3 regions of the Chitinimonas lacunae genome follow, and region 2 is predicted to be linked to each of the others. Evidence: predicted binding sites of a transcription regulator. Region 2 holds the regulator's gene; each other region holds the start of a gene.
The links. Region 2 encodes NrdR, which represses ribonucleotide reductase genes. Its sites were predicted from a motif close to AAANACNATATATNGTNTTT; they were not measured.
Positions count from the first base shown of each region.

Region 1: the regulator NrdR is predicted to act here: its motif matches at 6,304-6,323, upstream of ACFOW7_RS06910 (ribonucleoside-diphosphate reductase subunit alpha).
Region 3: the regulator NrdR is predicted to act here: its motif matches at 7,169-7,188, upstream of ACFOW7_RS06590 (ribonucleoside triphosphate reductase).

Region 1 is NZ_JBHSBU010000001.1:1,649,534-1,659,586, forward strand. Features, by position in the region: gene ACFOW7_RS06885 (ABC transporter permease) at 1-394, shown strand, start outside; gene ACFOW7_RS06890 (outer membrane lipoprotein-sorting protein) at 410-1,186, shown strand; gene ACFOW7_RS06895 (hypothetical protein) at 1,264-2,454, shown strand; gene ACFOW7_RS06900 (Mut7-C RNAse domain-containing protein) at 2,699-3,766, opposite strand; gene ACFOW7_RS06905 (RecQ family ATP-dependent DNA helicase) at 4,288-5,961, opposite strand; gene ACFOW7_RS06910 (ribonucleoside-diphosphate reductase subunit alpha) at 6,511-9,378, shown strand; gene ACFOW7_RS06915 (ribonucleotide-diphosphate reductase subunit beta) at 9,656-10,053, shown strand, end outside.
Region 2 is NZ_JBHSBU010000001.1:402,064-412,116, forward strand. Features, by position in the region: gene ACFOW7_RS01700 (heavy metal translocating P-type ATPase) at 1-1,492, shown strand, start outside; gene cueR (Cu(I)-responsive transcriptional regulator) at 1,489-1,902, shown strand; gene ACFOW7_RS01710 (hypothetical protein) at 2,039-2,515, shown strand; gene nrdR (transcriptional regulator NrdR) at 2,646-3,107, shown strand; gene ACFOW7_RS01720 (DUF2157 domain-containing protein) at 3,172-4,215, shown strand; gene ribD (bifunctional diaminohydroxyphosphoribosylaminopyrimidine deaminase/5-amino-6-(5-phosphoribosylamino)uracil reductase RibD) at 4,289-5,419, shown strand; gene ACFOW7_RS01730 (hypothetical protein) at 5,502-5,678, shown strand; gene ACFOW7_RS01735 (bifunctional 2-methylcitrate dehydratase/aconitate hydratase) at 5,813-7,255, opposite strand; gene ACFOW7_RS01740 (hypothetical protein) at 7,289-7,819, opposite strand; gene prpC (bifunctional 2-methylcitrate synthase/citrate synthase) at 7,900-9,048, opposite strand; gene ACFOW7_RS01750 (GNAT family N-acetyltransferase) at 9,076-9,681, opposite strand; gene prpB (methylisocitrate lyase) at 9,678-10,053, opposite strand, start outside.
Region 3 is NZ_JBHSBU010000001.1:1,568,074-1,578,126, forward strand. Features, by position in the region: gene ACFOW7_RS06555 (GH3 family domain-containing protein) at 1-595, opposite strand, end outside; gene ACFOW7_RS06560 (hemerythrin domain-containing protein) at 1,093-1,611, shown strand; gene ACFOW7_RS06565 (NnrS family protein) at 1,608-2,813, shown strand; gene ACFOW7_RS06570 (hypothetical protein) at 2,941-3,777, opposite strand; gene hemN (oxygen-independent coproporphyrinogen III oxidase) at 3,942-5,375, shown strand; gene ACFOW7_RS06580 (zinc ribbon domain-containing protein YjdM) at 5,456-5,797, shown strand; partial or broken gene ACFOW7_RS06585 (DUF2330 domain-containing protein) at 5,897-7,018, opposite strand; gene ACFOW7_RS06590 (ribonucleoside triphosphate reductase) at 7,222-9,348, shown strand; gene ACFOW7_RS06595 (hypothetical protein) at 9,308-9,400, shown strand; gene ACFOW7_RS06600 (anaerobic ribonucleoside-triphosphate reductase activating protein) at 9,363-10,053, shown strand, end outside.

The DNA.
Region 1 (10,053 bases), 1.2 Mb from region 2:
TATCGGCGCCATCGTGGTCTTCACCATCAGCAACACCATGAGTGCGGCCGTGGTGGAGCGGACGGTGGAGATCGGGACACTGCGGGCGATGGGACTGCGCCGCGATGGCATCCGCCGCCTGTTCATCTGCGAAGCCGCACTGCTGGGTATCGTCGGCACCGCCTTGGGCACCGCGCTGGCGCTTCTGGTGGCCTACCTGATCAATCAGAGCGGGCTTGACTATATCCCGCCGGGTTACGCCAGGTCCTACCCGATCATCGTGCGTATCTGGAGCGATCTGCCGCTGCTGCTTGGCAGCTCGATCGGACTGATGGCGGTCGCGCTGTTCTCCGCCTGGTGGCCAGCCAACCGGGCTGCCAGGATGGTGATTGTCGATGCCTTACGCCATGCCTGACCCAAGGTCGAAACCATGAGAAAACCCTTCCTTCCCTTGCCTTTCGTTCTGAGTCTGCTCCTGGCTGTCCCGGTCTGGGCCGCGCCCAATGCGCAGGAGATCCTGGCAGCGAGCGACGCCATCCGTAATCCGGACAAGCCGTTCAGCCTCACCACCAAGCTGATCGAATACCGCGACGGCAAGGAAAGCGCCGAGATGACCCTGGTGGTGTACGCCAAGAGCGCCCCGGAAACCGGCCGGTTCCGCAATCTGATCCGTGTGCTGGAGCCGGCGCGCGATGCCAACAAGCTGATGCTGAAAAACGGCAACGATCTGTGGCTGTACGATCCGTCGAGCCGGGCCAGCATCCGCCTGTCGCCGCAACAGCGACTGCTTGGTCAGGCCGCCAACGGTGATGTGATGACGGTCAACTTCGCCCAGGATTATCAGGCCCAGCTGAGCGCCGAGGAGGATACGCTCGATGGCGACCGCAAATCGCGTCACTGCTACAAGCTGACCCTGTCGGCCAGCGCGCCCGATGTGACCTACCACCGGATCGAGATGTGGATCGATACCGGCAATAGCCGCCCGGTCAAAGGTCGCTTCTATTCCGAAAGCGGCAAGCTGCTCAAGTCGGTCTACTACCGGCGCTATGAGCAGCAGCTGGGGGCGGAGCGGCCGATGGAAGCGGTGATCATCGACGGCCTCAATCCAAGCTGGGTGACGGTGCTGCGCTATTCCGACCTGGTCTGGCGCGATGTGCCGGAAGCCTGGCTGCAACGTGACTATCTACAGCGCTTCAAACCCGAATGAAGTCGATCTTTTCTCTGTGCTGCCTGATCTTGGCCTCTGTGGCCTGGGCTTCCGATGCGGAGTTGGAGGCACTCGAAATGGCCGACAGGGCCACCGGCAAGGCCGCCAGCGCACACGACTGGAAACTGTCGGCCGAGCTGGCTCAGGTGACGGCCCATCATCGGCATGGACTGGCCTCCCAGCAAGGCCCGCGCTTATCGCTGAAATTCCATTACGACCGCATCGTGGCGCCGGGTTGGCGAGCGGTGTTTTCGGACGATCTGGATCTAGGCTTGCAATATGCCGTCGCCAAAGGCCGCCATGGCTCGCTCAGCCATACCGCCGTCAATACCTTGAAGGAGGCCTATCTGAGCCGGCAATGGCAGTCGGACTATATGCTCGATGTCGGCCGGATCAATATCCGTTACGGCGTGGCGCTGGGCTATAACCCGACCGACTATTTCCGCTTCAATGCCATCCGCACCATCAGCTCGCTCGACCCGGAAAACCTGCGCCGCAACCGCCTGGGCAGCGTGGTGCTGCGTGGGCAGAAGCTGTGGAGCGGCGGTTCAGTCACCGGCCTGTGCTCACCCAGGCTCGCCAGCCGTCCCAGCCCAGCCGCGTTCAGCGCCGACCTTGGCGCCAGCAACGGACAGACCCGCTGTCTGCTCGCCATCAATACCAGGCTGGCTACGGACTTTGAGCCGCAATTCCTGCTCAGCCAGAGCGAGGGCAAGTCGCCACAATTCGGCCTCAATCTGACCTGGCTGTTGAATGACGCGACGGTGATGTTTGCCGAATGGTCGGGCGGGCGTAACTCCCGCCTGCTCGATGACGCCTTTGCCCAAGCGAATGGCACCGCCTTCCGCTCACAACTGGCAGCCGGCCTCACTTACACCAGTGCCCGCAATCTCACCCTCACCCTCGAATACGACTACAACGGCCGGGCTGCCGACCGCAGCGCCTGGAAAGCCCTGCGCGCAGCTCCCCTACCGGTCCTTGGCGCCTACCTCAGCCACAGCCAGGCCGCTTATGAACAAGCCTCACGACAGGCGATATTTGCCCATCTGCTCTGGAAGGATGCACTGGTCAGCCAACTCGATATTGCCGCCATGACCCGGCTCAACCCCTACGACCATAGCCGGAACGACTGGATCAGTGCGGTCTACCACGGCAAACAGTTTGATCTGGGCTTGCAGTGGCAGCGCAATGGCGGCCGTGGCAATAGCCAGTATGGGCTGGTGCCGCAGCGGACTATCTGGCAGGTGGCTGGGATCTACCACTTCTAGAATTCCTGAGTAATTAAATATTTATGCACAACGTCTGCAAGGCGTATTGCAACTTATGGACAAAAACAAATAAATCGGGCTTTCAATAAGAAACCGGCATCGGCCATAAGAAGACCGAGGCCGGCTCCGAAAGAATGGTTATGTCAGCAGGGCATCAACCCATTCTGATCACCATTGGGTTCCGCTCTAGGTTGCCTGGACTATATGGACAGTATTTTTCTGACCACTGATGATTATTCATCCTTCAACTCCCCTGACCCTGCCCTTTCTGCAAGATCTGCATGATCTTTTCGAAGTGCGACCCTTTCCAATAGACCTGTGAGCAACGGGCGCACTGCTTGAAATCGGTCTGCCACTCAAGCACTCTCTCGGGCACTCGATCCCGGACTTCCTCGATGTCCACCGCTTCAATAGCGCCATTACATCTCACGCAGCGCGAAAGTGGCTTGAAGAAATCATGCAATCGGTAATGGTCGACCACTTCCTTGAACTGATATTCAGGAGAAGTGTTTCTGATCCAACGTCCGTATTTCACTTTGGAACGCTTCAAGAGCCCGATATCGCGCGTGAGCAGAATATGCTCGTCAGTGGCAGCCACTTCCGCCAGAACCGCATCGCCGTAATCTTTTCCCTCATGCAGACAGTCGAATCCGGCCAAGCGCAAATAACGCGCAAGCGCAGCCAGATGCACATCGAGCAGGAATGACGGGACACCCTGGGGTTTATACGGTAGTGGATAGGGGGTCTGGGAATAAGGATTGGGAAATACTTCGACCTGCTGCCCATCCATCATCAAGTGCTTGAATTCGACCCAATGATCGTCAACCTTGATGGCGCCTACTTCGGTATGGGGAACGCCCAAAGCCTCGATAGCGTCTTTTACCGAGGGTCGATCATCGAAGGCGTAATCAATGGGGACAGAGGCTTTCTCTGCACTCAAGAAATCATTGCATTCGCCATGAAAACGGAATTTGGCGCTGTAAAGTTTATCGGACAGAGGCGCTTTCTCATCCAGATAAGCCGGCCACAGCTTATGCAGAATAGCCTTGGCCTGCGTCTGATTGATCGACCCCAGATCAGCGAGTTTCTTCACCCAGGGCTTATAGTGGGTGAGAAGGACTTCCTCGGAAAGCGGAATCAGGGCAACGGATGGCTGCGCAAGGATCTTCCGATAATGGTGGTTATCTTTGTAGCCGTACAATTGGCTGAGCAATTGCCGGGCTTCAGTGGTCTTGAGCGTTTTGAAAGGCCAATACTTGACCAGGACTTTAGCCTGATGCTTGAAGGTCTTGGCAGAAATGAAGAATGGCATAACATAATCTCCGTCAATTCACCAACCTCCACGAGTTTTGTCCCACTCTTAAACTCGCTGCGTCAACGGCGCGACGTGAACTTATGTTATCTGATAGATAGCGTCCCATTGCTGAACAATGGGTACATCAAACGAACCTTCAACGGCCCATAAGCCTTTTCTTGTGGGAAGACGGGATTTGAAGAGCCCTTAGCGAGGCGCAAGAGTACTAAAGATTTTCGAGCTTGCAAAGCCTGGCCAGGTTGGCTGTGACAGCTGGGTGGTAAGCAGAAAACGGCTATCAACAAGGATTCCGTAAGATGGTTTCCGCCCGGCTCAAGGCCCTGCTGCAAGTACCAGCCCATCGCGCTCTTCCTGCTCTGTAGGACGCTCCAAAGGGAGACGCCAGAAATGCCCCGCTCGCAGCGGGGCATTTTTTTGTGGAAAGTAGGAAAGCACAGAAAAGTAAATTTTTCTGCAAAACATCTGCTAGATATACTCAGAAAATATAAAAAAACAGAAATAAATATGCCAAACAGATCTCAAGCCGCCTTCACGTAATCAGCATGAAAACAGCGATTCTGATCGTGGCGAAACGCCACGGTGACGGTCGAGCTATCAAAGGCCATGACCTTGCCGACACCGTAACGCGGCACCCGCACTCGGTCGCCGACGTTGAAGCGCGGCCGGTTGGGCAGGTCGGCGTCGATACTGGGATCTTTGGGTTGCACGGGTAGCTCAATCTGCCGCTGCGAGGCCATCGCGCGGCAGTTGTCGCAATGGCCACAGGATTCGATGCTCTCCTGCTCACCGAAATGCTCGAGCAAAACGCGCCAGCGGCAATAGCCGGTTTGGCCGTAGAAGACCATCTGCTCCAGCATGGTCTTGTCGTATTCGCGTTTCTCTTGATAAGCGGCCATCAGTGCTTCCAACGTGGTCGAATCGATATTGCTGCGACTCAGTTTGAGCCGGCCGCGCCTATCCTGTTTCACCACGCCTTCGCGCCGCAACAGACTCAGCGCGACCTGGAGTTTGCTGCGCGGGCAGTCGAGGTGGTCGCACAAGCTTTCCATCGTCCAGGCAGTGCCGCCTTGGGGAGGATTCAGCAGGGCGCGATAGATCGCTTCCACAGCATCGAAAGACGGATAGCGGCCCGCCATAAAGAATCGCTGCACCGTCTTGTCGCGGTACTGATAAAGCAACACGCAGTCGCAAGTGCCGCCATCGCGGCCGCCGCGTCCGGATTCCTGGTAGTAGGCATCGAGTCCTGAAGGCATCTGATAGTGGATGACGAAGCGGATGTCGGATTTATCAATACCCAAGCCAAAAGCGTTGGTCGCCACCATGACACGGACCTGGCCATCCATAAAAGCGTCCTGATTCTCATGGCGAGCTTTGGCGGACAAGCGGCCGTGGTAGCGGGTGACGCTCTCCCCCGCCTCCATCAGCGCCTGATAAACCGCCTCGACGGCCGCGACGGTGGCGCAATAGACGATGCCGTAGCCAGAAGCCTCCGCCACCAGCGACAAGACGCGCTGCAACTTCTCCTCGTCATTCACCACCTGCTCGACCCGATAGTACAGATTGGGCCGAAACACACCGCTGTCGACCACAGCAGGATGTTTCATGCCAAGTTGTTCGGCGATGTCTTCAACGACCTGATCGGGGGCGGTAGCGGTGAGCGCCAGCAAGCGGGGATTGCCCAAACGTTTCGCCACACGACCAATCTCCAGAAAAGCCGGCCGGAAATCATGACCCCACTGGGAGATGCAATGCGCTTCATCCACGGCCAGGAGGCTGACCGTTTGCGTGGTGATCAGCGCCAGAAACGCCTCCGTAGCAAGCCGCTCGGGGGTAATGAAGACGATTTTTGCTTTGCCGGCTGCAATGGCCTGTTCAGCAGCATCTATCTCTTCTGCTGACAAAGCGCTGTTGAGCTGAAACGCAGCGATACCAAGGGTTTGCAGTTTGTCGCACTGGTCTTTCATCAAGGCGATCAGCGGCGAAACGACAAGGGTGCAGCCAGGGAGCAGCAAAGCCGGCAACTGATAGCACAGCGATTTGCCCGAACCGGTCGGCATGATTGCGATGGTGGGACGTTCTGACATCACATGGGCAATGGCGGCTTCTTGGGCGTTACGCAGACATTCGAGCTTGAAGAGGGTACGGAGGAGGTGGCGGGCTTGAGGGTGCCAAGAAAATCGAGGGATGCTCATGATTGGGGAGATGTCAGGGTGAAGATTCTCCCTATTTTGTTTAGCAAGTCATGCGCCCAAGCAAAAATGGGCAAACTGACTTGACCCGACCACTGCCGTATCGTGCGGTCAAACGACGGCTCGGACAATTTTTGAGCATAGGTGCAAAAATATAACGCGTCGCAATTTTTGTCTGTGGAAAACTGTACGGCCCCGCTGCGCCGGCGCTGAGAAAATAGGCGTGAAGCCTGATCAGCAGCGCCGTTTGCTTGGACATAGAGGGAAAAACAGCAAATCCTGCTAAGCGGCGCCATGTGGATAACGTGTGGATAAACACAAGATGTAGTGTTTTGCTTCTTCAACAAACACAAAATCTAGGGTTTCCCTGACCTAGCGAGCTGGCTATACTTCGCCTCGTTCAGCTACACAGCTACACCCACTTTCAACCCCCGACATCCGAATTACCCGTTCTCCGTAAGCCGGCGATCACAGCAGGCGACGAAGGCTGCCTATCGCCAGGCGGTTTAGATAAACGAATACAGAGACCCCGCTCCTATGACGCAGACCACCATGGACACGCAGTTCGAAAGCCACAACGCCTATCTGGCGGCCTCCACCGCTGACAGCGATATGGACCACACTGCCTCCCAGACCGCCGACTACAAGACCATCCGCCGCAACGGCGCGGTGGTGCCGTTCGAACCGATGAAGATTTCGGTCGCCATGACCAAGGCTTTCCTGGCCGTCCATGGTTCGCAGGCGGCGCAGTCGGCAGCAGTGCGTGAGACGGTGGCGCAACTGACCGAAGCCGTGGTGAATGCCCTGAAGCGCCGCAAGCCCGATGGCGGTGCCATCCATATCGAAGATATCCAGGATCAGGTCGAACTGGCCCTGATGCGTTCGGGTGAACACGATGTGGCCCGCGCCTATGTGCTGTATCGCGAAAAGCGCAGCCAGGAACGTCTGGCCCGTGGCGAAACCGAAGCCACCCCGGCCCAGACCGGCCTGAACGTCAACGACAAGGGCGTGATGCGTCCGCTCGAAGTCGGCAAGCTCAAGGCCCTGATCGAATCGGCCTGCCTCGGTCTGGAAAACCTGACCGAACCTGAACATATCCTGGTCGAAACCCTGAAGAATCTGTACGACGGTGTGGCCGCCGATGAAGTGCGCCGTTCGGTGGTGCTGTCGGCCCGCCAGCTGATCGAGAAGGAACCGGCCTATAGCCGCGTTACCGCCCGTCTGCTGCTGCATACGCTGCGTCATGAAGTGCTGGGCGAAGAAGTCACCCACGAAGAGATGGCGACCCGTTACGCCGACTACTTCCCGCGCTTTATCAAGAAGGGCATCGAGGCCGAACTGCTCGACCCGCGTCTGGCCCAGTACGATCTGGAGAAGCTGGGTGCCGCACTCAAGTACGAGCGCGACTACCAGTTCGACTATCTGGGTCTGCAAACCCTGTTCGACCGCTATTTCCTCCATGTCCACGGCACCCGGATCGAGCTGCCGCAAGGCTTCTTCATGCGGGTGGCCATGGGTCTGGCGCTCAACGAGATCGACCGCGAAGCGCGCGCCATCGAGTTCTACAACGTGCTGTCGAGCTTCGACTTCATGTCGTCCACGCCGACGCTGTTCAACTCGGGTACGCTGCGCTCGCAGCTCTCGAGCTGCTATCTGACCACCGTTGCCGACGATCTCGACGGTATCTACGAAGCCATCAAAGAAAACGCCCTGCTGTCGAAGTTCGCCGGCGGTCTTGGCAACGACTGGACCGCCGTGCGCGCGCTGGGCAGCCATATCAAGGGCACCAACGGCAAGTCGCAGGGTGTGGTGCCGTTCCTCAAGGTGGTCAACGACACGGCGGTGGCCGTCAACCAGGGCGGCAAGCGCAAGGGTGCGGTCTGTGCGTACCTCGAAACCTGGCACGCCGACGTCGAGGAATTCCTCGAACTGCGCAAGAACACCGGTGACGACCGTCGTCGTACCCACGATATGAACACCGCCAACTGGATTCCCGACCTGTTCATGAAGCGGGTGATGGAAGGTGGCGACTGGACGCTGTTCAGCCCGGCCGAGGCGCCCGATCTGCATGACCTGTACGGCAAGGCGTTCGAAACCGCCTACGTCAAGTACGAAGCCAAGGCCGACCGTGGCGAGATGCGGGTGTTCAAGCGTCTGCCGGCGCTGCAACTGTGGCGCAAGATGCTGACCATGCTGTTCGAGACCGGCCATCCTTGGTTCACCTTCAAGGATCCGTGCAATATCCGCAGCCCGCAGCAGCATGTCGGCGTGGTGCACTCGTCCAACCTCTGTACCGAGATCACGCTCAATACCAACGACAACGAGATTGCCGTGTGTAATCTCGGTTCGGTGAACCTGGTCAACCATATGGTGCAGGGCGCCGACGGCAGCTACGCGCTCGACAGCGACAAGCTCAAGCGCACCGTGCGTACCGCGATGCGGATGCTCGACAACGTGATCGACATCAACTTCTACCCGGTCAAGAAGGCGCGCAATTCCAACCTGCGTCACCGCCCGGTCGGTCTTGGCATCATGGGCTTCCAGGACTGCCTGCATCTGATGCGCACGCCGTATGCCTCGGAAATGGCGGTGGACTTCGCCGACCGTTCGATGGAAATGGTGGCTTACCACGCCTACTGGGCCTCGACCGAGCTGGCCGAAGAGCGTGGCCGTTACCTGAGCTACCCGGGCAGTCTGTGGGACCGTGGCATCCTGCCGCAGGATTCGATCGACCTGCTGGCCGAAGAGCGCGGTGGTTATCTCGAAGTGGACCGCTCGGCCTCGCTGAACTGGGACGATCTGCGTGCCCGGATCAAGCAATACGGCATGCGCAACTCGAACTGCCTGGCCATCGCCCCGACTGCGACCATCGCCAATATCGTGGGTGTATCGGCCAGTATCGAGCCGAACTACCAGAACATCTTCGTGAAATCGAACCTGTCGGGCGAATTCACCGTGATCAACGAGCATCTGGTGAACGACCTCAAGGCGCGCGGCCTGTGGGACGACGTGATGATCGGCGACATCAAGTATTTCGATGGCTCGCTGGTGCGAATTGATCGCGTGCCGAACGATCTAAAGGAGATCTACGCCACGGCGTTCGAAATCGATCCGAAGTGGCTGGTGGAATGTGCCTCGCGGCGCCAGAAGTGGATCGACCAGGCCCAGAGTCTGAATATCTATATGGGTGGCGCCTCGGGCAAGAAGCTGGACGAGCTGTATCGCCACGCCTGGATTCGCGGCCTGAAGACCACCTACTACCTGCGCACCCTGGCTGCCACCAGCGCCGAGAAGTCGACCGGTCGTGGTGGCGAGCTGAACGCAGTGCCGGTAGCTGGCGGTATGGCCGCTGGCGAAGGCGCGGCCGAAGAGGCCAAGTTCTGCTCGATCGACAATCCCGAGTGCGAGGCTTGTCAGTAAGAACGTAGCAAGGCCCTTAATTACTATCCTCTGATGACTGGTAGCTCAATGCAGCTATCAGTCATGCTCCGAAGCCCAAGCGATGGCAGGAGAGTTAATGAAGAGGATAGAGGGCTCAGGCAGTCGCGACTGAGTACTGGTGCGACTGCCGATGCCGCCGTCCCGATCGGGCGGACGGACTATCGAAGGCGTCCGACACGGCGATGCCGGACGATTTCGACGCCGAATTCATCAAGTAAGCAAGATTTATCAGCAATTTCGCAAGACAGGAGCCGCCATGCTGAACTGGGAAGACGACACCGTGCAAACTCCGCGCCCCGCCCCGCAAACCCCCGCCCAACCGGGTACCGGCGCCCACCAGGCCGGCAGCATGAACGCGGTCAACCATGGACGGGTATCGGCAGTCGACAAGCGCATCATCAACGGCCAGACCGATGTGAATCAGCTGGTCCCGTTCAAATACAAATGGGCCTGGGAAAAATATCTGGCTACCTGCGCCAACCACTGGATGCCGCAGGAAGTGAACATGCAGCGGGACATCGAGCTGTGGAAGAATCCGAACGGCCTGACCGAAGACGAGCGTCGCATCGTCAAGCGCAATCTGGGCTTCTTTGTGACCGCCGATAGTCTGGCCGCCAACAATATCGTGCTTGGCACCTACCGCCACATCACGGC
Region 2 (10,053 bases):
GCCGCTGGCGGCGGTGCGGGTGGGCGATCTGGTGATTGTGCGGCCAGGCGAGCGGGTGCCCGTCGATGGCCGGATCGTCGAGGGGATGAGCCAGCTCGACGAGTCGCTGCTGACGGGTGAATCGCTGCCGGTGGCTCGCGGTGTGGGCGAGCGTGTCCCGGGCGGTGCCCTCAATGGAGACGGCCTGCTGCGGCTCGAAACCGTGGCGACCGGGACGGAAACCGTACTGGGTCGCATCGTCCGCCTGGTCGAACACGCCCAGTCGGCCAAAGCGCCGATCCAGCGGCTGGTCGACCGGGTCAGCGCCGTTTTCGTGCCGGTGGTGCTGGCGGTGGCGGTACTGGCTTTCCTGGGCCGCTGGTGGTGGGGCGGTTCGGTCGAGTCGGCCTTGATCGATGCCGTGGCGGTGCTGGTGATTGCCTGCCCCTGTGCGCTTGGTCTGGCTACCCCGACCGCCATCATGGTCGGCACGGGCGTCGGGGCGCGTCATGGCATCTTGATCAAGGATGCGGCCGCGCTGGAGTTGGCCCATCGGGTCCGGATCGTCGCGTTCGACAAGACCGGCACCCTGACCGTAGGCCGGCCCGAAGTGGTGGCACTGCGTCCGACTGCGGCCGGCGAGGGCCGGCTGCTTCAGTTGGCGGCAGCGTTGCAGACCGGCAGCGAGCATCCCTTGGCGCGGGCCGTGCTGGCCCGGGCCGAGGCGGAACAATCGGACATCCCCGCCGTGACGGCCGTGCGTGCGCTGCCTGGACGCGGTATCGAGGGCGAGGTGACGGGTGTGCCTTATCTCCTGGGCTCCAGCCGCCTGATGCAGGAACAAGGCATCGAGCTGGCAGAACTCGCCAGCGAGGCCGAAGCCCTGGCGGCCTCAGGCAACAGCGTGTCCTGGCTTGCGACCCGCAGCGGTCAATTGCTCGGTCTGATCGGTTTTGGCGACCGTCCCAAACCGGGCGCCCGGGAGGCCGTGGCGGTACTGAAGCGGTTGGGCATCCGGACCGTGATGATCACTGGTGACAATCGGGGCAGCGCTGAAGCGGTAGGGCGGCAGCTTGGGCTCGATGAGGTGGTGGCCGAAGTGCTGCCGGCCGACAAGGCGGCCAAGGTGACGGCGCTGAAGGCTGACGGCGCCGTGGTGGCCATGGTGGGCGATGGCGTCAACGACGCGCCGGCGCTGGCGGCGGCCGATGTGGGCATCGCGATGGCCGAAGGCAGCGACCTGGCGCTCCATGCAGCCGGTATCGCCCTGCTGCGGGGCGATCCGACCCTGGTGGCGGCAGCGCTCGATCTGTCGCGGCGATGTTACGGCAAGATCCGGCAGAATCTGTTCTGGGCGCTGATCTATAACGTGATCGGTATCCCGCTGGCTGCGCTGGGCTATCTCAATCCGATGCTGGCCGGTGCTGCGATGGCATTGAGCAGTGTCAGTGTGGTCGGCAATGCATTGCGGCTGCGCCGCTGGCGTGCCCCGACGGCCGGGAGCGAATCATGAATATCGGTAAGGTGGCGCAATGCAGCGGCGTCTCGGCGCGGATGATACGCCACTACGAGGAACTGGGCCTGTTGCCCGCTGCGCGCCGCAGCGAGGCGGGCTACCGGCTCTACGATGAACGCGATCTGCACTGGCTGCGCTTTATCCGTCGCGCCCGCGACCTGGGTTTCCCGCTCGGTCAGGTGCGCCAGCTGCTGTCGCTGTGGCAGGACCGCGAGCGCAGCAGCGCTGAGGTCAAGCGGCTGGCCGAGTCGCAGCTCGAAGCACTCGATGCCCGTATCGCTGAACTCCAGGCCATGCGCCGTACCCTGGCGGTGCTGGTCCATGGCTGCGGCGGCGACGAGCGGCCTGACTGTCCGATTATCGAGGGATTGGCTGAGCCGGGTCTGGTCGAGCCTGATCCCGACTGATAAGCCGAGGCAGTCGTTCTGTCCCTGCTCCGGATTATTACCCAATCATTAATTATTAAAATAATCGGCAAATCTGGCGCAAGACTCTGCTTGTGCTATAAGAAAAAATAATATTTTCTGATCGAAGGAGGAATATATGTACGCCAAAACGGCATTGCCGCAATCGCTTGAAGCCAAAGAAGCCATTGATGAGCTGGTCGCCAAATTCTTTGCCGCCTTTGCAGCTGACCAGAATGGCCGGGTCGATCTCGCTGCGCTTTATCCCTTGTTTATTAACGGGGCATCGATCATCAAGGGATGCGGCGAATCGGCCACGGTATACGATCTGCAAGGTTTTATCGCCCCACGGCAGGCGCTGTTGAATGGTCCTGATCTGTTCGATTTCAATGAACACGAAGTGTTCGAGAGGACTGAAATATTCGGCAATATCGCCCAGCGTTTCAGCCTTTACCATAAATCGGGAATTGCCCACGGTGAGCGATTCGAAGGGCAGGGAATCAAGGCAATGCAATTCAGCAAAACTGCCGAAGGCTGGAAAATCGTCTCATTGATATGGAATGACGAAAGCGAGGCACTGCCGATTTCCTCCGTTTATCGTCATGGTTCCTGGTAGAACTGTCATCGGGGAGAAAAGCCGCTATGGTTGAGTTCATGGCGGCTTTTTTTAATCGGGAAAAATCGGCCTATGCCCTCTTGTCGAGTAGAATGACCGCGATCTTGATACAGCACGGCGGAGTTCCCCGATGAAATGTCCGTTTTGCGGCTCTTCCGATACCCAGGTGGTCGATACCCGTCTGTCCGAGGACGGCGACAGTGTGCGGCGGCGGCGCCGTTGCAGCGGCTGCGACAAACGTTTCACCACCTATGAAACAGCCGAGGTGAGGCTGCCGCAGGTGGTCAAGACCAACGGCGACCGCGCCGAATTCGACCGCGAAAAGATCCGTACCAGCTTTCTGCGTGCTTTGCACAAGCGGCCCGTGCCGACGGCGCTGGTGGACGAGGCCATCGTCCGTATCCTGCAAAAGGTGCTCAGTCTTGGTGAGCGCGAGATCGATTCGCGCCGGATCGGCGAGATGGTGATGACCGAACTCGCCCGGCTAGACAAAGTGGCCTATATCCGCTTTGCTTCGGTCTACCGCAGCTTTCAGGACGTGGAAGATTTCACCGACGCCATCCGCGAAGTCAGCCGCGACAAGCCTGGCTGAGCCGGCGCCGAACCATTCCCTGTTCCGCTGACTCTCAAGATTCCTTGTTCCTCTAGGCGACTATATGAAGATCGGCCGGCAAGACCTCGACGCCGCCGCCCAGGCTGCCGTCATCTCCCCGGAACAGGCCCAGGCCCTGTGGCAGTTCCTCGGTGAGCACCACGCCAATACGCCGCAGTTCCGCTTTGCCCATGTCCTCTACTACCTGGGCGGCATGATCGCCATTGCCGCCATGAGCCTGTTCATGACGGTAGGCTGGGATACCTGGGGGCCGCTGAGCCTGGTGGTGTTCTCGGTCTGTTATGGCTTTGTCGCCTGGCGGCTCGGGGTGTGGCTGCTCGAGCGCAAGCGGCTGCCCATCCCGGCCGGCATCATGCTGGTGCTGGCCATCGTACTGGTGCCGCTGGCCATCTACGGCATACAGGCATGGCTGGATTACTGGCCTGAAAGCGATACCTTCGATAACTACCACCGTTATATCGATTACCGCTGGGTCGTGATGGAGGTTGGAACGCTGCTGGTGGCCAGCGTGATGCTGTGGCGCTATAAGCTGCCGTTCATGGTGATGCCGGTGGCCGTGACCTTGTGGTATCTGGGCATGGATCTGTCCGACGGCATGGTGGTCGATGGCGTGCTGGATAAATGGACCGTGCGGCAGTGGTTCTCGCTCTGGTACGGCCTGGCGATGCTTGTCCTGGCCGTCTATGTCGATCTGCGCAGTGCGGCGCGACGGGCCGATTACGCTTTCTGGCTCTATCTGTTTGGTCTGATGACCTTCTGGGGCGGGCTGACCTCGATGGAATCGGACAGCGAGCTTGGCAAATTCCTCTACGCCATGCTCAATTTCGGTCTGATCATGATCGGCGCCGTGCTGAGCCGGCGCGCCTTTGCCGTATTCGGGGCGTTCGGGGTGGCGCTCTATCTGGGCCATCTAGCCTATACGCTATTCAAGGACAGTCTGCTGTTTGCCTTCTGCCTCAGTCTGATCGGCCTTGGCGTCGTGTTCGCGGGCATGTGGTGGAACAAACATGGCAGCGCCCTCGGGGCGCGCTGGCGACAACAGCTGTCGCCACAACTGGCCCAATTGATCGAGAAGCGTGGTGCTTAAAATGTAGCGTCTGCTTCCACGCGCTTTCCCCGGGCCGCCTCAAGGGCGGCCCGACTTGTTTGTCAGGAAATTTATGGATTTTTCCGCCCAGGACCATCTGTTCATGGCCCAGGCCCTGCGTAAAGCCCAGGGTGGCCGTTATCTCTCTACCCCCAACCCCTTTGTCGGCTGTGTGCTGGTCCGCGATGGCGTGCTGATCGGCGAAGGTCACACCCAGGTCGCCGGCGGCGACCATGCCGAAATCCAGGCGCTGCACGACTGCCGCCGCCGTGGCAACGATCCGCGCGGCGCCACCGCCTATGTCACGCTCGAACCTTGCGCCCACTACGGACGCACTCCGCCTTGTGCGCTGCGGCTGGTGGAGGCGGGGGTGGTGCGGGTGGTGGCGGCGATCAGCGATCCGTTTCCCGAGGTGGCCGGACGCGGGCTGGCCCTGCTGCGCGAAGCAGGCATCACGGCCGAAGTCGGTCTGATGGCCGGCGAGGCGCGGGCTTTGCACCATGGCTTTCTGAGCCGGGTCGAGCGTGGCCGGCCCTGGGTCGTCGCCAAGATCGGCGCCAGCCTCGATGGACGGACGGCGCTTGCAAGTGGCGAGTCGAAATGGATCACCGGCGAAGCGGCCCGCGCCGATGTGCAGCATCTGCGCGCCCGTGCCTGCGCCATTATCACGGGCGTCCAGACGGTGCTGGCCGACGACCCGCTGCTCACCGTGCGCCGGCTCGACGGCGAGCCCTGGACGCTGGTGCGGCAGCCGCTGCGGGTGGTGCTCGATAGCCGTCTGCGCACGCCTCCCACTGTCCAGATGCTCAAGGCGCCCGGCAAGACCCTGTTTGTCTGGAGCGGCGAGAACACCGACGAGCTGAACGCCCGTCAGGCCGCGCTGGAAGCCGAGGGCGCCGAAACATTGTGGCTGGGCGGGGCCGACGGTCGGGTCGATCTGCCGGGTTTATTGAACAAATTGGCTGAGCGCGGCATCAATACCGCCCTGGTCGAGGCAGGCGGGCGGCTCAACGGGGCTTTTCTGATGGCCGGCCTGGTGGACGAGCTGGTGCTGTACCAGGCGCCGGTGCTGCTGGGTGGCTCGGCACGCTCGCTGGCGGAATTCCACCTTGAGCGACTGGCTGATCGGCCGCATGCGCTGGAGACCGAACGGGTGGCCGTGGGTGAGGATTTGCGCTGGACGCTGCGTTATACGCCTTATTGAGAGTCAGTGGGACAGGCTGCCGGATTGGCTTTCAGGAGGGCGTCCGCTTGGCTGGGGCGGAGACTGAAGCCCGTAAGTCGCCATGGTGTCCACCTTCCTGTTCCGTGTGAGTGGCCACCAGGGCGCAGGAAACGGCTTGATGGGTGAGGTGAGGTGCGATTGGGTGGGCTTGGACGCCAGGGTTAAGAAGAACGGCCAGGCGTGGCGGGAGAGCGGGGCTGAGATGGAAATGTTTATTTTTATGGAAATTCCGCTCTGATACTTGCGGATAAATTGCAGGATATTTTCTATCTGCGTCTCCAACCGCCATCCACCTTATTCCCAGCCAATAAAGACGGGAGGTCGGCAGACCTCCCGTTTTCTATCCTGCAGCGCTCAGGCTGGCATGCCCGATCAGATCACCATCAGATCGACGAACTCGTTGACCGGGGTGGCTTCGAGCTTGGCCTGATCGGCGCACAGCGCCAGGATGGCATCGACCTGTTTCTGCGGGAAGCGGCGATGCAGATTGCGCTTGAACTTGGCCTCGAGCACCGGGATGCCTTCGGCGCGGCGGCGGCGATGGCCGATCGGGTATTCGACTTCCACTTCGTCGGTACGGCTGCCGTCCTTGAAGAACACCTGCATGCGGTTGGCGATCGAGCGCTTTTCCGGGTCGAGGTAGTCCTTGGAGTAGCGCGGGTCTTCCACGCACACCATCTTTTCGCGCAGGGCGTCGATGCGCGGGTCGTGGGCGACCTCGTCCTCGTAGTCGCTGGCTTCGAGCTTGCCGAAGATCAGACCGATGGCGGCCATATATTGCAGGCAATGGTCGCGGTCGGCCGGGTTGTTCAGCGGGCCTTGCTTGTCGATGATGCGGATGGCCGATTCATGGGTGGTGATCACCACCTTCTCGATCTCGTCGAGGCGGCTGGCGATCTGCGGATGCAGGGCCAGTGCGCATTCGACGGCGGTCTGGGCGTGGAATTCGGCCGGGAAGGAAATCTTGAACAGCACATGTTCCATCACATAGCTGCCGTAGGGGCGCTGGAAGGAGAATTCCTTGCCCTTGAACAGCACATCGTAGAAGCCCCAGGTCTTGGCGGTCAGCACCGAGGGATAGCCCATCTCGCCCTTGAGCGAGATCAGCGCCAGGCGCACGGCGCGGCTGGTGGCGTCGCCGGCGGCCCAGCTCTTGCGCGAACCGGTGTTCGGGGCGTGACGGTAGGTGCGCAGCGCCTGGCCGTCGAGCCAGGCGTGGCTGACGGCGTTGATGATTTCCTCGCGGCTGCCGCCCAGCAGCTTGGTGACGACGGCAGTGGACGCCACCTTGACCAGCACGACGTGGTCGAGGCCGACGCGGTTGAACGAGTTTTCCAGCGCCAGCACGCCCTGGATTTCATGGGCCTGGATCATGGCGGTCAGCACATCGCGCATGGTCAGCGGTGCCTTGCCCTGGGCGACGCGGGTACGCGACAGCCAGTCGGCCGCCATCAGGATGCCGCCCAGGTTGTCGGACGGATGACCCCACTCGGCGGCGAGCCAGGTGTCGTTGAAGTCGAGCCAGCGGATCATAGCGCCCAGGTTGAAGGCGGCCTGGATCGGGTCGAGCTGGAATTGGGTACCCGGCACCCGGGCGCCGTGGGGAACGATGGTGCCCGGGACGACCGGGCCGAGGAATTTGGTGCAGGCGGGGTATTCGAGCGCTTCGAAACCGCAGCCCAGCGTGTCCATCAGACACAGGCGGGCGGTGTTGTAGGCTTCGGTCGAACCGATCTGGCTGTTGCAGACATAGTCGGCAATATCGACCAGAACCTGGTCGGGAGCGGGACGGACATTCGAGATATGGGCGGACATAAGGCTTCCTTTGGTCTGACCGTCAGACGGTCGTCAGATGTTGTGTTCTAGCAACACCACGATATCGTGCAGCACCAGCTCGGCCCGGACCGGGTTTTTCGCCTTGGCAATGCCTTGGCGCAACTGATCAAGCAGCGGGCGCAGCGCTTCGGGGTGGGTGCATTGTTCGACTTTCCTGGTGAAGAACATGGCCTTGAGGCCCAGGTATTCGCCGGCAGCCTGATTCATCAACTGCTTGGCCTGATGCAGCCGCACCAGCGTGTCTTCGCTGAGCGGCGGCGGCGCGGCTTCGATCAATTCGACTGGCGGGTCGTCCGACTCGCTGTCGGGCACGTCCGCTACGGGAGCGGCCGGTCTGGCGATCAGTCCAAGCGCCAGCAGGCGCTCGATTCCGTCGGCCGGCACGCCCAGCGGTCCGGCCAGCGCGGCCAGCGCCGCGCCGGTCTTCTGGCCGTCGACCTGCAACAGCAGCGTCCGCAGACGCCCGGTCAGTTCGGGGCAGCTATCCCTGTCCCTGACCGCCTGTTGCCCCCTGTCTGTCTTCACCAAGATTGCGTTATGCATGGCTCGAATCCTTCATACCGTCGTAACCGGGTCGCTTCTTGTACGGACGACCTCGGAGCGAAACGGTAGCACAGCCGGACTCAGCTACGCTGATCGATCGGTACGAATTCGAGATCTTCGGGGCCGATGTAGTTGGCGCTGGGGCGGATGATCTTGCCGTCCTGGCGCTGTTCGATCACATGGGCGCTCCAACCGCTGGTACGCGAGATCACGAACAGCGGGGTGAACATGGCAGTTGGCACCTGCATCATGTGGTAGCTCACCGCCGAGAACCAATCGAGATTGGGGAACATCTTCTTGATGTCCCACATCACGGTTTCCAGTCGTTCGGCGATATCGAACATCTTCATGCTGCCGGCGTCCTGGCTCAGCTGGCGCGCCACTTCCTTGATCACCTTGTTGCGCGGGTCGCCGGTGGTATAGACCGGGTGGCCAAAGCCGATGATCACTTCCTTGTTCTCGACCCGGCGGCGGATATCGGCCTCGGCCTGGTCGGCATTCTCGTAACGTTTCTGAATCTCGAACGCCACCTCATTGGCGCCACCGTGCTTGGGACCGCGCAGCGCGCCGATGGCGCCGGTGATGGCGCTGTACATATCCGAGCCGGTGCCGGCGATGACGCGACCGGTAAAGGTCGAGGCGTTGAATTCATGTTCGGCGTACAGCACCAGCGAAGTGTGCATGGCCTTGACCCACAGCTCGGACGGCTTCCTGCCGTGCAGCAGATGCAGGAAATGTCCGCCGATCGAGTCGTCGTCGGTCTCGACCTCGATCCGGCGGCCGTTGTGGCTGAAGTGATACCAGTACAACAGGGCAGAGCCGAGCGAAGCCATCAGCCGGTCGGCGATATCGCGGGCGCCGGCCAGATTGTGGTCGTCCTTCTCGGGCAGCGCGCAGCCAAGCACCGAGACGGCGGTGCGCATCACGTCCATCGGATGGGCCGAAGCCGGCAGTTGCTCCAGCACGGTCTTGAGCGAGGCCGGCAGACCGCGCAGCGACTTGAGCTTGTTGCGGTAGGCAGTGAGTTCTGCCCCGGTGGGCAGCTTGCCGTGGACCAGCAGATAGGCGATTTCTTCGAATTCGCAGCTTTCCGCCACATCGAGAATGTCGTAACCGCGGTAGTGCAGATCGTTGCCGGTACGACCCACGGTACACAGTGCCGTATTGCCGGCTGCGACGCCGGATAGCGCCACCGATTTCTTCGGCTTGGGCAGCAGGTTGTCACTCATCCTTGCTTCTCCTTCGTTGAGGGCGCGCTAGCGGCGCGCCCGGCGTTGAATCCTGACGCGGGCTGCGTCGCCGCTGCGCTGCTTCCAGTCGCGGCGTTTGAGCCGGTACAGTACATGGCGGCGCAGCGGGTGGCCTTCGGGCAGGCTGGGGTGGTCGAAATCGTCGGTTGGGTCGTATTGCATGCCCAGCCGCTCCATCACGGCGCGCGAGGGCCGATTGTCCACGGCGGTCATGGCGACGATATCCATCAACTGACGCTCGGCAAAACCCAGGTCGAGCAGGCGCTGCGCCGCTTCGGTGGCATAGCCCTGGCCCCAGTATTCGGGCAGCAGCCGCCAGCCGATCTCGATGCACGGGGTGAAATGGGTCTGGTAGGGCGGGGGGAACAGCCCGATCACCCCGGCAAATTCGGTGATCTCGGGCAACTCCAGCACCAGGAACCCCCAGCCTTTCTCGGCAAACAGCGCTTGTGCCCGGGCGGCTTCGGCATCGCTTTCTGCCCGCGTCAGCCGAGACGGAAAGAACCGCCGCACCTGCGGGTCGGCATTGAGCCGGGCAAAGGGCACCAGGTCGTCCTGATGCCACTGGCGCAGCACGATGCGCTCGCCGCGCAGCCACAACTGGCGTGTCATGCCTTGTCCTGCTGGGCGAACAGGGCATCGAGCTTCTGTTCGAAATCGTGATAAGCAAGGTGGTCGTACAGGTCCATCCGGGTCTGCATGGTGTCGAGCACGGCCTGCTGACTGCCATCGCGACGGATGGTCCGGTAGACGTTGAGCGCTGCCTGCGACATGGCGCGGAAGGCCGACAGCGGGTAGAGAATCATCGCCACATCGGCCGAAGCCAGTTCATCGCGGGTAAACAGCGGGGTCTTGCCGAATTCGGTGATATTGGCCAGCACCGGCACCTTCACGGCGGCGGCGAACTGGCGGTACATATCGAGGCTTTCCATCGCTTCGGGAAAGATCATGTCGGCACCCGCTTCGACACAGGCCACCGCCCGG
Region 3 (10,053 bases), 1.2 Mb from region 2:
GATCGCGCAAGGTGGCCAGTTGCCACGCACCGAGTTCACGACAACCCGCCACGGCCAGATCGACCGCCGACAGCCGGGCAAACAGCGGCAGCGCTTCGGGGCCGAGATAGTCGGCGTCCGACAGACCATAGGGCACCTGCGGTGCCGGCTCAGGCAGGGAGCGGGTGGCCGGGCTGATCGCCCAGTAGGCGTGGCCGGTGCCGATGTTGTAGCTGCGGATCACGTCAGCCAGCCAACCGAGCAGCGCCCGGCGAAAATCGGCCAGCGAATGGGCGCTGTAGGGAATCAGCTTGGCGCCGCCCCCGCTGCCACCGGTCGATTCGCAAGCCACCGCTCGCCCCGCAAACAGCACATCGGCTTCGCCGGCCGTGACCCGGTCTATCCAGGGTCGCAGCGTGTCGTAATCGACCAGCGGCAGCCTGGAGCGAAAACTGGCCAGCGCGCCCGAGCCATCGAGCCCATGGCCGCGCAGATATTCGCAAGCCGCATTACGGCGCAGACAGTCGGCCAGCCAGGCGGCCTGGGCCGTGCGGCAGCCCGGTCGGCCGATCAGCTGACGCTGCCCCAGCAGATAGAGTTCATGCCATTCGCTCATCGTTTGTCGCCTCGCTCAGAAACTCCGGCTGGAAACCCTGGCCGGCTCGACTCTCGGCCAATTACTCAGGTGACGCTTCAGGCTGGAACCGCCCGGTCCGATGCCGGGCGAGAGACAGGAGAAATTGTCATAAATCAACAATTTCTCCATTTTTCATAGGTATATCTTGCACAAAACAAGCAGTTTTTTATTAATTACGCCTACCATCTGCGACTTTATCGATATCAGGATTGCCAATCGGCTGAGAAGGGAATGTTATGTGTCAGCGCAGCCTGTGACGGCGAGGGTGAAGCGGCAGGTGGCTTCGCCCGGCTGCGATTGAGGTGAGCATAGTACAGACTGGCCGCGGTATTCCTGCACCAGACCGACGGCTATCGACACGCTGACCGGCGGCCTGGGCGGCAACCGCCCGTCTTTCCCTTGATGCCGATCAGTTCGCGCCCAACGGGATAGGTAGAGAATAAGAGCCTGTTCACTTTGATCGATACGGACTGGCCATGTTGACGATAGGAAGTAGTGCCGCGCCAGGCTTTGACGACCCGATCGCGCTGTTGATGGCCTGCCACGACAAGGTTCGGCGCTTTGCCGCCCTGAGTCTGCGGCTCGACCGGCACCTGGCCGAACGCGGCCTCGATGAGGAAGCCAGTGTCGCAGCGAGAAATATCCTGCGTTATTTCGATGTCGCCGCCGGCCTGCACCATGCCGACGAAGAGGAAGACCTGTTTCCGGCCTTGCGCCAGCTGGGTGACCCGCAGCTCGACCGCGCCATCGCCGAGCTTGAAGCCGAACACGAACAACTGGGCGATTTGTGGCGTGCCATCCGTCCGTGGCTGGAGACGGTCGCGCAGCATGGCCAACCCGTGCGGCCGGCCGAACTCGAATCGTTTGCCAATCGCTATCCCGCCCATGCCGAACGTGAGGAGCGCGAGTTGTACGGCGCGGCTTCCCGACTCGATCGGGCCACCTTGGGCCGGATCGGCCGCAATATGCAAGCCCGCCGCGAGGTGAAGTCATGAGCCTGACCGTCTTCGACCAACCCCAATCCGACCGTCCCGTTTCCTCGCTGCAAAGGCTGTTGCGGGTGCCGCACCGGCTTTATTTCAGCGCAGGCGTGCTGGCGCTGCTGAGCCTGGCCCTGTGGTGGGCCGTGCGCCTCGGTGTGCCGCAGAACAGCGCCTATCCGGCCATGCTGATCCATGCGGTACTGATGCCTTTGGGCGTCTTCCCCCTGTTCATGCTCGGATTCATCTTTACGGCCGGACCGCGCTGGCTCAGCGTCCCCCCGGTCGGTGGCCATCCGCCGATTGCGCTGGGCTATCTGGCCGGCCTGCTGCTGGCGCTGGCTGGTTTCACCCAGGGCGGCAGCTGGCCGGCGGCGGGTCTGTTATTGATGCAGATCGGCTGGAGCATCGCCACGCTGCGCTGGCTACAGTGCATCCAGCGCAGTCAGGTCGAGGACAAGCGCCATGCCATGCGCCTGTTCTGGGCCATGGCGGCCGGGGCGATTGCCCTGATGCTGGCGCTGTTATGGGTGAGGTCAGGCGAAGGCATGCTCTGGTGGCAATCGCGTCAGGTCAGCCTGTGGGCCTTCCTGCTGCCGGTATTCCTGATCGTGTCGCACCGGATGATTCCCTTCTTCACCCAATCGGTCCTGCCACAGATCACCCCATGGCGGCCCTACTGGCTGCTCGATGGCTGGCTGCTGCTGAGTGTCGCGCTGGTGCCGGCCGGGCTGGTCGGTTGGCCGCTGCTCGAAGCGACGCTGGCCTTTGTGCTGGCGGCTAGCCTTGGCCATGCAAGCTGGCGCTGGGGGCTGTTCGCCAGCTTTGGCAACCGGCTGCTCGCCATGCTGCATCTGTCGTTCGCCTGGCTCGCTCCGGCACTGCTGTTGCAGGGACTGTCCGCCCTGGGCGTCCAGGTCGGCGCCGCCCCCGCCCACGCACTGGGCATGGGGTTTTGCAGCACCATGCTGGTGGGCTTCGTCACCCGGGTCAGCCTTGGCCACAGCGGTCGGACACTGGAAGCCGATCAGCGCTACTGGGCCATCTATCTGGGTCTCCATGGTGCGGCGCTGCTGCGTGTCGCCGCTGCCCTGTTTGCCCTGCCGGCGCTCTGGCTCCATCTGGCCTCGGGTCTGTGGCTACTGCTGATGTTTGCCTGGGCCTGTCGGGTATTGCCGATCTACTGGCAGGCAAGGGCTGATGGGAAGCCGGAATAATAGAAAATATCCTGCAAAACATTCGCAAGATACACAGCCGTTCTCATTGAAAAATAAACATCCTATCGATCCATAGCCAAGCCCCGCCACGCAACAGACCCTGGCGGGGCTTGACAAGGCTGAATGCTCAGCGCTGCTTCGATCTCAGCTTCTGCAAGGCCACCTGAGCCGGCTTGTCACCTGCTGCCGCCGCCTGCTTGAGCAGCGCCTGGGCAGCTTCGCGGTCGCCTTTCTGCTTGCGGTCGAGACGGATCAGCGCCGCATTGTAGGCCGCGATCGGATGCGACAGCCTGGCCGCAGCCTCGAAGGCTTGCAAAGCCCGCTCGGGACAGAGCAGCAGGATGTCCGCCCCGACGCCCACATGGAACAGTCCTTCCGCGTTGTTCTGGGTGAGGAATTCGGCTTCCTGAGAGATCGCCCAGCCGGTGGCGAGCGACACCATGACCTCTTCGCCCTCAGCGATGCGATAGACATTCCCGTTGAGCGCGGTAGCGGCCTGCTGGGTGGTACGGATCGAGCCATCGCGGGTCAGCCACAGAAAGCCCTGCAATCCCCCCACCGGCAAGCCGACCACTTCGGCCAACTGCTGCGCCAGCGGTTTACGACCTGGCGCCGGCGCCACGCCGGTCCAGGAAGCCACCAGCGCGATACGCTCGACCTTCTTCTCTTTCTCGATCACTTCCTTGACCTTGCGGGCCAGTTCGGCAACGGTCTGGATGCGCATATCGCCGTCGTAGAAGCGCCAGGGATTGGCATGCAAGGCCATATTCAACTGGGTCGGATCGTCATTGCCTGCCACCTTGTCCGCATACTCGACAATCGCCTGGCCAGCCGGGAGGCAGGCGGACTTGGCGGGATCGCACGAAGAAACCGTGATCAGACCGGATAGCGGAACCGGCTGCTTGCAGTCGGCGAGGACCGGGACACTTGCCGCCAGCAACAGGGCACTTAATAGATATTTCATCTTCATCAAATCGTCTCTGTCAGTTTTCAGTCAGAAAATTCGAGCGAGCCGCAGTATAGCCTCACTTGAGCCGGCGCTCGGCAAACGTTGATCGATGTCAACGCACCCAGCCGACAGCACTTGCATACTGGCGGGTATCGTTTCTTCTTCCGATGGCGGCCAGCATGAACGCCCCCTGCACGCTTCCCTCCCACCAAGACAACGTCGACGTGCAAGCCCTGAGCTTCGACAAGGCCCTGATCGAGCGCCTGGCCGGCAATGGCCCGCGCTATACCTCCTACCCGACTGCCGACCGTTTCCATGACCAGTTTGGTGAAGCCGACTACCGCAGGCTCGCCACGGAACGGTTCAGCGGCCCGGAACGGCGGCCGCTGTCGCTTTATGTGCATATCCCCTTCTGCAACACCATCTGCTACTACTGCGGCTGCAACAAGATCATCACCAAGAACAAGGCCCATGCCGAGGTCTATCTCGACTATCTCGAACGCGAGATCGCGCTGCAGGCCCCCCTGTTCTCGCCGGCAGCGCGGGTCGAGCAGATGCATTTCGGCGGCGGGACGCCGACCTTCCTGTCGGACGCCCAACTGACGCGGCTGGTCGACGCACTGCGGCGCCATTTCGATTTCGCGGCTGACGATCAAGGGGAATATTCGATCGAGATCGACCCGCGCAAGGTCGAACCGGCCACGGTGGCCTTGCTGGGGAAATTGGGCTTTAACCGGATGAGCCTGGGCGTGCAGGACTTCGACCCGGCCGTGCAGCAGGCGGTCAATCGCCTCCAGAGTGAAGAGGAAACGCTGCGGGTGATCGACGCGGCACGCCAGCATGGCTTTCGCTCGGTCTCGATCGATCTGATCTACGGCCTGCCGCGCCAGACGCTGCCAGGCTTTGGCGCCACCCTCGACAAGGTGGTCGCCGCGCGGCCCGACCGGCTGTCGATCTACAACTACGCCCATTTGCCGCATCTGTTCAAAACCCAGCGTCAGATCAACGAAGACGAGCTGCCCTCGCTCGATCAGAAGCTCGATATCCTGAGTCTCGCCATCAGCCGACTGAGCGAGGCGGGTTATGTCTATATCGGGATGGACCACTTCGCCCTGCCCGACGACGAACTCGCCATCGCCCAGCGCGCCGGCACGCTGCACCGCAACTTCCAGGGCTATTCGACCCATGACGATATCGACCTGCTGGCGCTTGGCGTCTCGGGCATCGGCAAGGTCGGTAACAGCTACAGCCAGAACGTGCGCGGCACCGAGGACTACTACGCCCTGCTCGACGCCGGTCAGTTGCCGCTGCTGCGCGGCATCACCCTCAGCCGTGACGATGAGTTGCGCCGCAGTCTGATCCAGCAGTTGATGTGTGCGTTCACGCTCGATCTGGCGGCAATCGAACAGCGTTGGGATATCCGCTTTACGGACTATTTCGCCTGGGAATGCGACAAGCTGGCCACGCTGGCCGCCGACGGCCTGTTGACCCTCGATCGACAACGGCTCCAGGTACTGCCACGCGGCCGACTGCTGGTGCGCAATATCGCCATGGTGTTCGACCGCTATCTGCGTCTGGGGCAGCCGATGCAGCGCTATTCCAAGACCATCTGAGCCTGTCCTGCCTCATGGCCCCCACCCCGGCCGGCGGCTATACTCGCCGGCCTTTTTCCATTGAGCCATCGGAACCGACCATGACCACCCTTCCCGCCTGTCCGCAATGTACGCAGGAACATACCTATCCCGATGGCGAGCTTTATATCTGCGCCGATTGCGGTCACGAATGGCCGATGCAGGCCGATGTCGCTTCGGATGAAGCAGCCACGGTCGTCAAGGACGCCAACGGCAATGTGCTACAGGATGGCGATGCAGTGGTGCTTATCAAGGATTTGAAGGTCAAGGGCAGCTCGATCACCCTGAAGCAAGGCAGCAAAGTCAAAAGCATCCGTCTGGTCTCAGGCGGCGACCACGAGGTGGATTGCCGCATGGAGGCTGGCAACTTCATGCTGAAGGCGTGTTATCTGCGCAAGGCCTGAGCGCTCGCTGTAACAGTGGAGAGTGGTCAACCACTCTCCGCTTAGCGGTTCGGAACAGGCAGACACCTTCCCGCCACTGCCTCTCCTGCTCCCCCTGCATCAGGTTGACTGATCTTTGGCGCCATATCGGGAGAGCCCCAAGACTCCGAGCAGGACCACTGCCACCACCGCGCAGGCCAATAGCCACTTCGAGTCATCCGAATCCGTCGCCACTCCGACCGGACTCTGCTCGGCAGCCAGGTGGAAATACAGCTCGTCATCACCCGGTCGGGCCAAGGAATAATCGGCGAATTGCGTCACCCACCAGGAGTTCGCCGCCGGGGTCGCGTCGCCCAGCGCGCTATGCAACAGTTGCTCGCTGAAGTCAGCATCGAGCGCCTTGGCAAAAAGTATATGGCCGGGTGCCTTGCCCTGCTCGCCAAGACTTGCCTGCATCCTGCCTTGGGTAAGCAGGTAGACATTCAGATAGCGCGACTCGGTCTCCACAGCGGTTGGGGCTGCTCCCTTGGGTTCGCGGTAGGGATAGAACGGCCTGTCGGTGCGAAAACTCATCCTGATCGCCCCGCTATCGATCTGACCGGCTCCGGCACCAGTAAAGCGAAATGCCGTCAATATCCAACCCTGGCGGGTATAGCGCTGTAGCCATTCGGTCAATTCGGGGCGGGACGGGTAGCCATGGCGGCCAAGCTAGCCATTGAGCGCGGCGGCATCGTTGGCGGCCAATACGGCTGCTTCGTAATTGCCGATCTTGCGGGTTTCCAGCACCGTCACAGGTTCTGCATCGGCGGGAAGCGCAGCCGCCTCTGCAGCCGGGGCGGGGGCGAGTGTCTGTTCATGTTCGCGGATGTACTGTTCGAGCTGGTCGAATAAGCTGCTATCGGCCCGAGCGAGTTGTGGACGGGTCGGTGTGGGCACCAGAAAGCCCAGCTCGGGTGTGTCGGAGCGGAAGTTGGCGCGGCGGATAAAGTGTTCGGTGCGGTTGGCGGCGTCCCAGATGATCAAGGCATCTTCGCCCGTCACCACCACCTTCTTGCCCTCGGGCGTCACCACGGCACATGCCTGTGCCGTCGTACAGGACAGCCCAAGCGCCATGCCCAAGCCAAGAACCGGTTTCAACCGCTGCCATATTGTCATGATTCCGCTAACCATCACTGATCGGCATAGAGACGCGATGCTAACCATCCAGGCAGTGACCCAATATTGGTGGAAATAGCAAGACATGGCGTTCACTCCATCACCTCCAACCACCCTCCTCACCACTGCGGGAAAAATCAACCCGAAAAACGGCTGATCGAGCGCCGGAAACCCTAGGCCAAAGCAGCGCTTGACCTCGATCAAGCATTTCCCAGCAAGCCTGGCCGGGTGGGCACCATACACAATATCTAGTGCTATTCTCGCCGCACAACCACTAGATAAAGTGTCCCATGTCCATCGAGCACGTTATCAAACGCGACGGTCGCCGCGTTGCCTTCGACCCGGAAAAGATCGCCGCCGCCATCGCCGCAGCAGGTGCCGCCACCGGGGAATTCGACCAGGCCGTTGCCGGGCTGTTGAGCCGCCGGGTATGCCTCAATCTGGGCGACGGCGAACCCGGCATCGAAACGATCCAGGACAAGGTCGAGGCCGCGCTGGTCGCCGCCGGCTACTGGCGCACGGCACGTGCCTATATCGTCTATCGTGAACGGCACGCCCAACTCCGCTCGCTGGGCGGCACGCTGCTCGATGTGGAAAGCAGCATGGAGGAATACCTCGAACAGCGCGATTGGCGCGTCAACGCCAACGCCAATCAGGGCTACAGCCTGGGCGGGCTGATTCTCAACGTGGCGGGCAAGGTGACCGCCAACTACTGGCTGGAACATCTCTACAGCCCCGAAGCGGGCGCGGCCCATCGGGCGGGCGATCTGCATATCCATGATCTCGATATGCTGAGTGGCTACTGTGCCGGCTGGTCGCTGCGCCAGCTCCTGACCGAAGGCTTCAACGGCGTCCCCGGCAAGGTCGAAGCCACGCCGCCGCGTCATATGTCGGCGGCCATCGGCCAGATCGTCAATTTCCTTGGCACCCTGCAAAACGAGTGGGCCGGCGCCCAGGCCTTCTCCAGCTTCGATACCTATATGGCCCCGTTCGTCCGCCGCGATGCGATGGACTACCGCTCGGTCAAGCAGGCGATGCAGGAGCTGATCTACAACCTCAACGTCCCCAGCCGCTGGGGCACCCAGACCCCATTCACCAATCTGACCTTCGACTGGACCTGCCCGGCCGATCTGCGCGAGCAGATTCCCTATATCGGCGGCGAGGAAATGCCGTTCTGCTACGGCGAACTCCAGGCCGAGATGGACCTGATCAACCGCGCCTATATCGAAGTGATGATGGCCGGCGATGCGCGCGGCCGGGCTTTTACTTTCCCGATCCCGACCTACAACATCACGCCCGACTTCGACTGGAACCATCCCAATACCGATCTGCTGTTCGAGATGACGGCCAAATACGGCCTGCCGTATTTCCAGAACTTCCTCAACTCCGATCTGGAACCGCATATGGTGCGGTCGATGTGCTGCCGCTTGCAGCTCGACCTGCGCGAGCTGCTCAAGCGTGGCAACGGCCTGTTCGGTTCGGCCGAACAGACGGGCTCGGTCGGGGTGGTGACGGTGAATTGCGCCCGGCTCGGTTATCTTCATGCCGGCGATGAGGCAAGGCTGCTGCGGGCGCTCGATCGTCTGCTCGATCTGGGCCGCGATGTGCTGGAGACCAAACGCAAGGTCGTGCAGCGCTATATGGACCAGGGACTTTATCCGTACAGCAAGCGCTACCTGGGCTCGCTGCGCAACCACTTCAGCACGCTCGGGGTCAATGGGCTCAACGAGATGATCCGCAATTTCAGCGGCGACCGGCTCGATATCGCCAAGCCGGACGGCCAGGCCATGGCGCTGCGGCTGCTTGACCATGTGCGCGGCCGGATCGCCGAATTCCAGCAGCAGACCGGCCATCTGTACAACCTCGAAGCGACGCCGGCCGAAGGCACCACCTACCGTTTCGCCCGCGAAGACCGCAAACGCTGGCCCGATATTCTGCAAGCCGGCACGGCCGAGCAGCCCTACTACACCAATTCGAGCCAATTGCCGGTCGGCTATACCGACGACCCCTTCACGGCGCTGGCCATGCAGGAAGCGCTGCAAGGCAAATACACGGGCGGCACGGTGCTGCATCTCTATATGAACGAGGCCGTATCGAGCGCGACATCGTGCAAATTGCTGGTACAGCGCGCGCTGGCCAACTTCCGTCTGCCTTATCTGACCATCACTCCGACCTTCTCGATCTGCCCGCGCCATGGCTATCTGAGCGGGCGGCATGAATTCTGTCCCAAATGTGACGCCGAGCTATTGGCACGTCACCCAACGCATCCCAACCCCAAGCCAGGAGATAACAACCATGACCACCCCAACGCTGGAACGTCCGTCGGACCAACTGCCGCAGGCGCAACGCACCCGCTGCGAGATCTGGACCCGGGTAATGGGCTACCACCGGCCGGTCAGCTCGTTCAACACCGGTAAGCAGGGAGAATTCCATGAACGCCGCTTCTTCGCCGAACCGCGCGAGGTCTGAGGCAGCCGCGCCGGCCCCGCTGCTCGGGCCGGCGCGGCCTGAGCAGGCGGCCATTGCCGGGCTGGTGCCGTTTTCCAGCCTCGACTGGCCGGGCCAGCTCAGCGCCGTGCTGTTTATCGGCGGCTGCCCCTGGCGCTGCCACTACTGCCATAACCCGCATCTACAGACCCGCCACGCCCGCTACGACTGGGAAGCGGTCTGCGACTGGCTGCACAGCCGACGCGGTCTGCTCGATGCGGTGGTGTTCTCGGGCGGCGAACCGCTGTCGGAGAGCCAGTTGCCGCAGATGGTCGCCACGGTCAAGGCGATGGGCTTCAAGGTGGGCCTGCACAGCGCCGGCATCTATCCCAACCGGCTTGCCGCTGCCTTGCCGGCGCTCGATTGGGTCGGCCTCGATATCAAGACCCGTACTGAGGACTACGACCAGCTTACCGGTCGCCAACGCAGCCACTGGCCGGCCGCCATCAGCCTGGAAATGCTGCTCGACGCGAACTGCGAGTTCGAATGCCGTACCACCTGGCATCCCAGCTGGCTTGCCGAATCGGCCTTGCTGGACCTGGCCCGCAGCCTAGCCGAGCGCGGCGTCCGCCATTACGCCGTACAGAACCAGCGCAGTACGCCCGATCAACCGCCCGAGGCCTGGTTGAGCGAAA